One region of the Lactiplantibacillus sp. YT640 genome, then DNA from elsewhere that is predicted to be linked to it. Evidence: predicted binding sites of a transcription regulator. Region 1 holds the regulator's gene; the other holds the start of a gene.
What was found. Region 1 encodes CtsR, which represses protease genes until heat stress. Its sites were predicted from a motif close to TTGGTCAAAAAAGGTCAAANA; they were not measured.
Positions count from the first base shown of each region.

Region 1 (4,216 bases):
GTTATTCCGGCTGAAAAATTACCAGTTTACTTTACGGCCTTATCACCAGCCTTCCGTGAAGAAGCTGGTAGTGCTGGTCGTGATACGAAAGGCTTGATTCGCTTACACCAATTCAATAAGGTTGAAATGGTTAAGTTCACGAAACCAGAAGATTCATGGGATGAATTAGAGAAGTTGACCAACAATGCCGAATCATTGCTAAAGAAACTTGGGTTACCATATCACGTTATTACGTTAACGACTGGTGACATGAGCTTCACAGCTGCCATGACACATGACTTGGAAGTTTGGTTCCCAGAACAAGACAAGTACCGGGAAATCTCGAGTTGTTCAAATTGTACTGATTTCCAAGCTCGGCGGGCGCACATTCAATATCGCGATGACGATGGCAAATTGCAATTCGTTCATACTTTGAACGGGAGTGGCTTAGCTGTCGGTCGGACCGTTGCGACCATTTTGGAAAACTATCAAAATGAAGATGGGACGGTTACGATTCCGGATGTATTAGTTCCATATATGCACGGTAAGACGAAGATTGAAAAACAAGGTTAATTGAGATGAAGTTAGCGAACTCGCAGTGATGCGAGTTCGCTTTTTTTGCATAATTAATGAGTATTAAAAGGAACTGTCGATTTTAAAATGTGAGTGGAAATAACGGCCGAGTTGACTAAATAATTGCGGGACGGGCAGAATGTCGGGACAACATTTCAGGCGCAAAAGGGCGAAAAAGCTGGGTTTACTGAAATTTATTCACCTTTTTTTGAAAATAGGGTTTGCTATTTTCGGCTACCGTGCTATAATATTTCTTGTCGGAAAAATATAACTTGTTTATCCAGTAAAAAGTATATTTATCCATTTATTTGAAAAAAGTTGTTGACAAGTATTCAACATGATGATAAAGTTAAATAGTTGTCAAGGCATACCAGTAAGAACTGTTTGAACCGGCAACAAGGCATGATTAACATCATGCGGGTGTGGCGGAACTGGCAGACGCGCTAGATTTAGGTTCTAGTGTCTTACGACGTGGGGGTTCGAGTCCCTTCACCCGCACATGCCGACTTAGCTCAGTTGGCAGAGCATCTCACTAGTAATGAGGAGGTCGGAGGTTCGAATCCTCTAGTCGGCATTTACAATTTAATAGCTTTATTATGCGGAAGTAGTTCAGTGGTAGAACATCACCTTGCCATGGTGGGGGTCGCGGGTTCGAATCCCGTCTTCCGCTTTTAATTTGCCGGGGTGGCGGAATTGGCAGACGCACAGGACTTAAAATCCTGCGGTTAGTGATAACCGTACCGGTTCGATCCCGGTCCTCGGCATTTTAAATAAGCACCCATAGCGCAATTGGATAGAGTGTCTGACTACGAATCAGAAGGTTGTAGGTTCGACTCCTACTGGGTGCATTAGTATCGGGAAATAGCTCAGCTTGGTAGAGCACCTGGTTTGGGACCAGGGGGTCGCAGGTTCGAATCCTGTTTTCCCGATCGTTTAACACAGTCTTAGTTAAGTGCTAAGGCTTTTTATTTAATTTTCTCGGGAAGTAGCTCAGCTTGGTAGAGCACTACGTTCGGGACGTAGGGGTCGCAGGTTCAAATCCTGTTTTCCCGATTACGGTTAAACCAACTAATCCAGTCATTTGGCTGGATTTTTTTATGGCCTTTTTTGTAAGCAGGGGTGTTTCAACGGTCAGGGGACACTTTTGCGACGTTACTCACTAAGTCAGCCATGTGAAGAATACGGTGGTTGTGACTCATAATCCCGACAAGGCAACAGCCACTGTTAGTCATGAGCTCGGAGAAATTAGTCTCGGAACTGCTGTTCATCGTTGTGATACCAGTGCCCATCGCCTGCAATGAGGAGTGACTCAACTTGACATATTTTAAATAGGTAGTTCAATGAATATGGAGACCTAATAATTTAATCATTATGAGGTTCTAAACGGTTGAATCAATTGAAAGCAAACGTTCGGCGTGCTATGCTGTAACAACCGTTAAGCACATGCTAGTCCGCGGTTTGGGTGAAATTCTTTGCTTTTTTCCATTATCCTCGTATAATAATAGTCAATATTAGTCAAAGATAATGAAAAGGGTGAAGCACATGCAAAGTCAAAATATCTCGGATATTATTGAAAAGTATTTAAAAAGTATTTTGGCGGACTCGGAGCATGTTGAAATTCGACGGTCAGAAATTGCCGACCTTTTCAACGTGGTACCCTCACAGATTAATTATGTGATTAAGACCCGGTTTACGATCCAAAATGGTTACTTAGTTGAAAGTAAACGTGGCGGTGGTGGTTATATTCGCATTGAGAAGGTTAATTTGGTCGATGATGCTGATGTGTTGGACGCCCTCATACAGGTGATCGGCGATTCAATCACACAACGAGATGCTTATGCGGTCGTCCAAAGTTTATACGAGGACGACGTCTTAAATCGTCGAGAAGCGCAATTGATTTTAGTGGCGATTGACCACGAGACGTTAGGATTAACGGACCGGGACTTAGAAAACAGTCTGCGGGCCCGGATAATTATCGGAATCTTGAACCACTTGCGTTACGAAAGCTAAAGAAAGCGAGGAATCGCAATGGATAACTTATTTACACCTAGTGCCAAAAGTGTGCTGGTACTGGCACAGGAACAGGCCAAATATTTCAAGCATCAGGCAGTTGGTACGGAGCATTTGCTATTAGCATTGGCCATCGAAAAGAATGGAATTGCTAATAAGGTGCTACAACAATATGCCGTTAGTGAAGATGACATTCGTGAAGAAATCGAACGGTTCACTGGCTATGGGACGTTGAGCAATGTTGGCAAGGATACTTACTTGCCATATTCACCAAAGGCCAAAGAAATTTTGTCCGTTGCCGGTGATGAAGCAAAACGGCTCGGTGCCAACAAGATTGGAACGGAACATTTGTTGTTAGCGATGCTCTCTGATGAAAGTATCCTTTCCTCGCGAATTTTAATGAATTTAAACTTAGATCTAGGTCAGACGCGTAAAGTCGTTCTTCGCAAGCTAGGTGTCAGTGACGCCATGAGTAAGCGCAAGGGTAACGCGGCTAATCGCGGTGGCAAGAAGACTGAAGGAACGCCAACCTTGGATTCTCTGGCGCGCGATTTGACCCAATTAGCTAGTGAACAAGAAATGGACCCGGTAGTAGGTCGTTCCAAGGAAGTCAAACGGGTCATTCAGATCCTGTCACGGCGGACGAAGAATAATCCGGTCTTGATTGGTGAACCTGGGGTTGGGAAGACTGCAATCGCCGAAGGTCTAGCCCAAAAGATTGTGGCCGGTGATGTGCCAACTGATATGGCAGATAAGCGTTTGATGATGCTCGATATGGGATCGTTAGTCGCTGGGACAAAGTATCGTGGTGAATTCGAAGACCGCCTGAAAAAAGTGATTGATGAAATTTACAACGATGGCCATGTGATCTTATTTATCGATGAATTGCATACCTTGATTGGTGCCGGTGGTGCTGAAGGGGCTATTGATGCCTCTAATATTCTGAAACCCGCACTTGCACGAGGGGAACTCCAAACGATTGGGGCAACCACTTTAAATGAGTATCAAAAGTACATTGAATCTGACGCTGCGTTGGAACGGCGTTTTGCAACGGTCATGGTCAATGAACCGACCGAAGACGAAGCCGTTGAAATCTTAGATGGACTACGGCCACGCTATGAAGAACATCATCGGGTTACGATTACGGATGAAGCTGTTGATCAAGCAGTCAAGCTATCCAGCCGGTATATCAGTGATCGTTTCTTGCCTGATAAGGCCATTGACTTGATGGATGAGGCGGCAGCTAAAGTCCGCATCGATCAGATGGATCAACCAACAAAGCTATCCAAGAACCAGGACAAGTTAGCGCAACTGCGTGAGGATAAGGAAACAGCGATCGAAGCACAAGATTTTGAACAGGCCGCTGATATTCGTAAGCAGGAGATGCAACTGAAGCAACGCCTAGATCGAATCGAAGCTGACCAAGACGCCGAAGTGACTGAGGGGGCAACACCACACTATGATTTACAAGTCACAGGTGAGGATATTGCTCAGGTCGTTGCCGAATGGACCGGGGTTCCGTTAACGCAATTGCAAAAATCTGAAAGTGAACGCTTAGTTAACTTGGAAAAGATTTTGCATGAACGGGTTGTTGGACAGCCAGAAGCCGTATCCGCAGTGGCTCGTGCTATTCGCCGTGCGCGCAGCGGGTTGA
Region 1 covers NZ_JBMNVY010000008.1:68,792-73,007, reverse strand. Annotated here, with positions in the region: gene serS (serine--tRNA ligase) at 1-552, shown strand, start outside; tRNA gene ACOV1R_RS07685 (tRNA-Leu) at 969-1,050, shown strand; tRNA gene ACOV1R_RS07680 (tRNA-Thr) at 1,054-1,126, shown strand; tRNA gene ACOV1R_RS07675 (tRNA-Gly) at 1,151-1,222, shown strand; tRNA gene ACOV1R_RS07670 (tRNA-Leu) at 1,231-1,316, shown strand; tRNA gene ACOV1R_RS07665 (tRNA-Arg) at 1,327-1,400, shown strand; tRNA gene ACOV1R_RS07660 (tRNA-Pro) at 1,408-1,481, shown strand; tRNA gene ACOV1R_RS07655 (tRNA-Pro) at 1,532-1,605, shown strand; gene ACOV1R_RS07650 (CtsR family transcriptional regulator) at 2,095-2,562, shown strand; gene ACOV1R_RS07645 (ATP-dependent Clp protease ATP-binding subunit) at 2,581-4,216, shown strand, end outside.

Region 2 (4,216 bases), on a different contig from region 1:
CAGAGACGCGGGCTATTCATAGCGACTCAATGAGGATTTGAGGTAGGCACAAAAAAGAGCCAGAAGTGTAAACGATTGTTTACGCTTCTGGCTCTAAATTTAATTATCTTATTCGGACTTCGTCTCAGCCGCCAAAACAATCTTGCCGTCTTCAACTTTTGCAACCATGTTCTTAACGTCGCCGTGGTCCAAATAGAAATCGGCGATGCGATCTTCGATTTGTTCCTGGATAACACGCCGGAGTGGGCGAGCCCCCATCTGAGGGTTGTAACCTAGTTCAACGAGTTTTTCCTCGACAGGTTCTGTGACGTGGACGTGTAAGCCTTGGTTAGCTAACATACCGTTGACGTCTTCGATCATCAAACCAACGATCTTCATCAAGTTTTCCTTAGATAAAGCGTTGAATTGAATGATGTCATCGAACCGGTTTAAGAATTCTGGCTTGAAGTAGTCCGTCAACCGGCTAGTGATATCGTGCGTCTTGCCTTCAGCAGCGGCACCAAAACCGACATTAGCTTCACTGTCGCCAGTCCCAGCGTTGGAAGTCATGATGATGATCGTATCCTTGAAGCTGACAGTCCGACCTTGTGAGTCGGTCAGCCGGCCATCATCGAGGATTTGCAAGAACATGTGCATGACATCCGGATGAGCCTTTTCAACTTCGTCTAGTAAGACTAGGCTATATGGATGACGACGAACCTGTTCAGTTAACTGACCGGCTTCTTCGTAGCCGACATAGCCAGGCGGTGAACCGATCAACTTAGCCACTGAATGTGGTTCCATGTATTCACTCATGTCAAACCGAATCATGGCATCTTGAGAACCAAACAGTTCCTTAGCAAGTTGTTTAGCCAATTCAGTTTTACCAACCCCGGTTGGGCCGACAAACATGAAGGAACCAATTGGCCGGCCAGTTCCGTTCAGACCGATTCGATTACGCCGGATGGCCCGGGCAACTGCTTCAACCGCTTGGTCTTGACCAATAACCGTACTCTTAAGGTCGGGTGCTAAGGTCTTCATTTGAGCCTGTTCCTTAGCCTGCAAGTCACCAACTGGAATACTTGTCTTTTCTTCGACAATTTGTTCCATGTCCTTGACCGTTACAGTGGCAGTATCGTTATTAGGCTGGTCTGAACTTTCATCGGGCTTAGCTTTTTCTAACTTAGCAACTTGATCGCGATAGTAGGCGGCTTTTTCGTAGTCTTCCTTCTTCAAGGCGTCCTGTTTCTGCTTTTCTGCCTCGTCGATCTTTTCTTGAATCGTCTTTGGATCGACCGTCTTCAACGTCAAGTTCTTACGTGAACCAGCTTCATCGAGTAAATCGATGGCCTTATCAGGTAAGAAACGATCTTGAATGTAACGATTTGACAACTTGACGGCTGCCACAATGGCATCTTGATCGTATTTAACGTGATGATAGTCTTCGTACTTCTTCTGAATGCCTTCGAGAATCTTGATAGATTCTTCCACGCTCGGTTCGTTGACCGTGACCGGTTGGAACCGGCGGGCGAGGGCGGCATCCTTTTCGATGTCGCGGTATTCGTTTAATGTCGTGGCCCCAACTAATTGGAAATCACCACGGGCAAGGGCGGGTTTCAGAACGTTCCCAGCATCCATACCACCTTCAGCATTACCGGCACCCATGATTTCATGGATTTCGTCAATGAAGAGGATGATATTCGGATTGCTTTGAACTTCCTTCATTAATTGTTGCATTCGTTGTTCAAATTGACCTCGAATACCGGTGCCTTGAACAAGGGAAGCCACGTCCAAACGAATAATTTCTTTATCTAACAGTTTTTGTGGAACTTGACCAGAAACGATTTTCTGTGCTAGTCCTTCCACGACCGCCGTTTTACCAACCCCAGCTTCACCAATTAAAACGGGGTTATTCTTGGTCCGGCGATTCAAAATCTCGATAACCCGATTAATTTCGGTATCGCGACCAATCACTGGATCGATTTTGCCCTGTTTAGCTTGCGCTGTTAAGTTGAAGCCGTATTGGCCAAGGAGGCCACCGCCGTTGTTATTGCCACGACGATTGCCGCCATTAGGACCAGCTGGCTGGGTCGGTGGGGTCTGTTGTTGCCGGTAAGCGTTATTAGGATCAACGCCACCCTGCATTGCACGGAAAATGTCGTCAAGACCACCAAAACCGAATGGATCTTGTGCCATATCAGCACCTCCAACTCCGTTATTTGGTTGCTGTTCCTGATTCTTTAGCAGTTGATAGCAATTTTGACAAAGGTTGATTTGTCGCCGCTGACCGTTGACGCTCGTATATAAATGGATCGTCGCTTCGTTCTTATGGCAATTGTCACAAAGCATTATGCTGTCACACACCTTTCGCATCAGAAATATAACTAAATCGATTAGGATCATAGTTAAAGGTTCATCGGCTCTTTGACCTTTGTTGACCTTTGACTATTAGTATAGCGAATTTACGGACTGTTGCAAGTGAAAAGCCTCAGGGTCAAAACTGGACGTGCGGCCGGGATAATTCGCAATGGCTGATTGATTCAATTATTTCTGAATAGTCTGGATAGTCGCAACTCATAGCTTGTCATGTAACCGGATTCGTTGTATATTAATTATCTGGTTAGGATAAGTGATGATGTAACTGTCTGTCTATATTATAGTACAAAGCGGTTTTTTTGCATGTATCGAGCCTGACCAGTTTTGATGTTTGCAGCGCATCGTTTTTCATTGGTGACCGTCAACAGCCAGTGAGCGGCGGAGAACTTTGTTCGTAAATATCAAAATAATGATGCAGTAATGTGTCAACCTAACTTTGAGGAGGCGGTAATTGTTTGGCAACGGATTATACCCAGTTAATGGAAGCGTTGCGTCATGGCGAACGCGACAGTTTTACCGTAACGCCGGATGAATTTATGGCTTTTCACGATGCCTATATGAAGTATGAGTATCGTAAACGAGTCATTGGTACGGCGGACTTAGATGGCCGCATTGTTTACCATTTCGAGAAGGATGGTAAGACAACCAATTAATAGGCCTAGCTTGAATGAAAGGGCTTGTATTTTAATTGGATAATTGCTATCATCATTATTAAGGGCTCTTGAGTATACGTGTTGGCGGCAACTCGAATTGACTCGGAACCAATTTTAAATTTATTTATCTTGAAGGAGATCGAATAGTTATGGAAAAGAAAGAATTTCACGTTATCGCAGACACTGGTATCCACGCACGTCCCGCAACTTTATTGGTACAATCAGCAAGTAAGTTCAACTCAGAAATTACGTTGCAATACCAAGACAAGTCCGTTAACTTAAAGTCCATCATGGGTGTTATGTCACTCGGTGTTGGTAAAGACGCTGACGTTACCATTTCTGCTGAAGGTGCCGACGAAGCCGACGCTATCGCAGCTTTAACTGAAACGATGAAGAAAGAAGGATTATCTGAATAATGGCTGAAAAGGTACTAAAAGGAATTGCGGCCAGTGATGGTGTTGCAATTGCTAAGGCCTATATGCTAGTTGATCCAGATTTATCATTCGAAAAGACAACAGTTTCCGATACGGATGCTGAAGTTGCACGGTTACATGACGCTTTCGATGCTTCCAAGGCTGAACTAAAGGTCATTAAAGACAAAGCGGTTGAAAACTTGGGTGAAGAAGAAGCAGAAGTTTTTGAAGCTCATATCACCATTTTGTCTGACCCAGAAATGCTCGGACAAATTGAAGGTAAGATCAAGGATGATAAAGTCAATGCTGAAGAAGCTTTGAAGGAAGTTACTGATACTTTCATTTCAATGTTTGAAGCGATGACGGATAATGCATATATGCAAGAACGAGCCGGTGATATTCGCGACGTAACGAAGCGGGTCTTAAGCCACTTGTTAGGGGTAACCTTACCAAGTCCAGCTTTAATTGACTCCGAAGTAATCGTGGTTGCCCACGATTTAACACCTAGTGATACAGCTCAACTTGATCGTAAGTATGTTAAGGGCTTCATTACTGACATTGGTGGTCGGACTAGTCATTCAGCCATCATGTCACGGACGCTTGAAATTCCAGCGGTCGTTGGATCTGAATCTGCCACGACTGATATCAAAGAAGGCGATACGGTCGTCTTGGATGGTATCAACGGTGACGCTTTAGTAGCCCCAACGGATGCTGAAGTTGCTGATTACCAACAAAAGGCTAAAGACTTTGTTGCGCAAAAGGCTGAATGGGCTAAGTTGAAGAACGAGGCCACCG
Region 2 covers NZ_JBMNVY010000018.1:10,903-15,118, reverse strand. Annotated here, with positions in the region: gene ACOV1R_RS11015 (ATP-dependent Clp protease ATP-binding subunit) at 109-2,328, opposite strand; gene ACOV1R_RS11010 (hypothetical protein) at 2,811-3,008, shown strand; gene ACOV1R_RS11005 (phosphocarrier protein HPr) at 3,158-3,424, shown strand; gene ptsP (phosphoenolpyruvate--protein phosphotransferase) at 3,424-4,216, shown strand, end outside.
Region 2: the regulator CtsR is predicted to act here: its motif matches at 2,401-2,421, upstream of ACOV1R_RS11015 (ATP-dependent Clp protease ATP-binding subunit).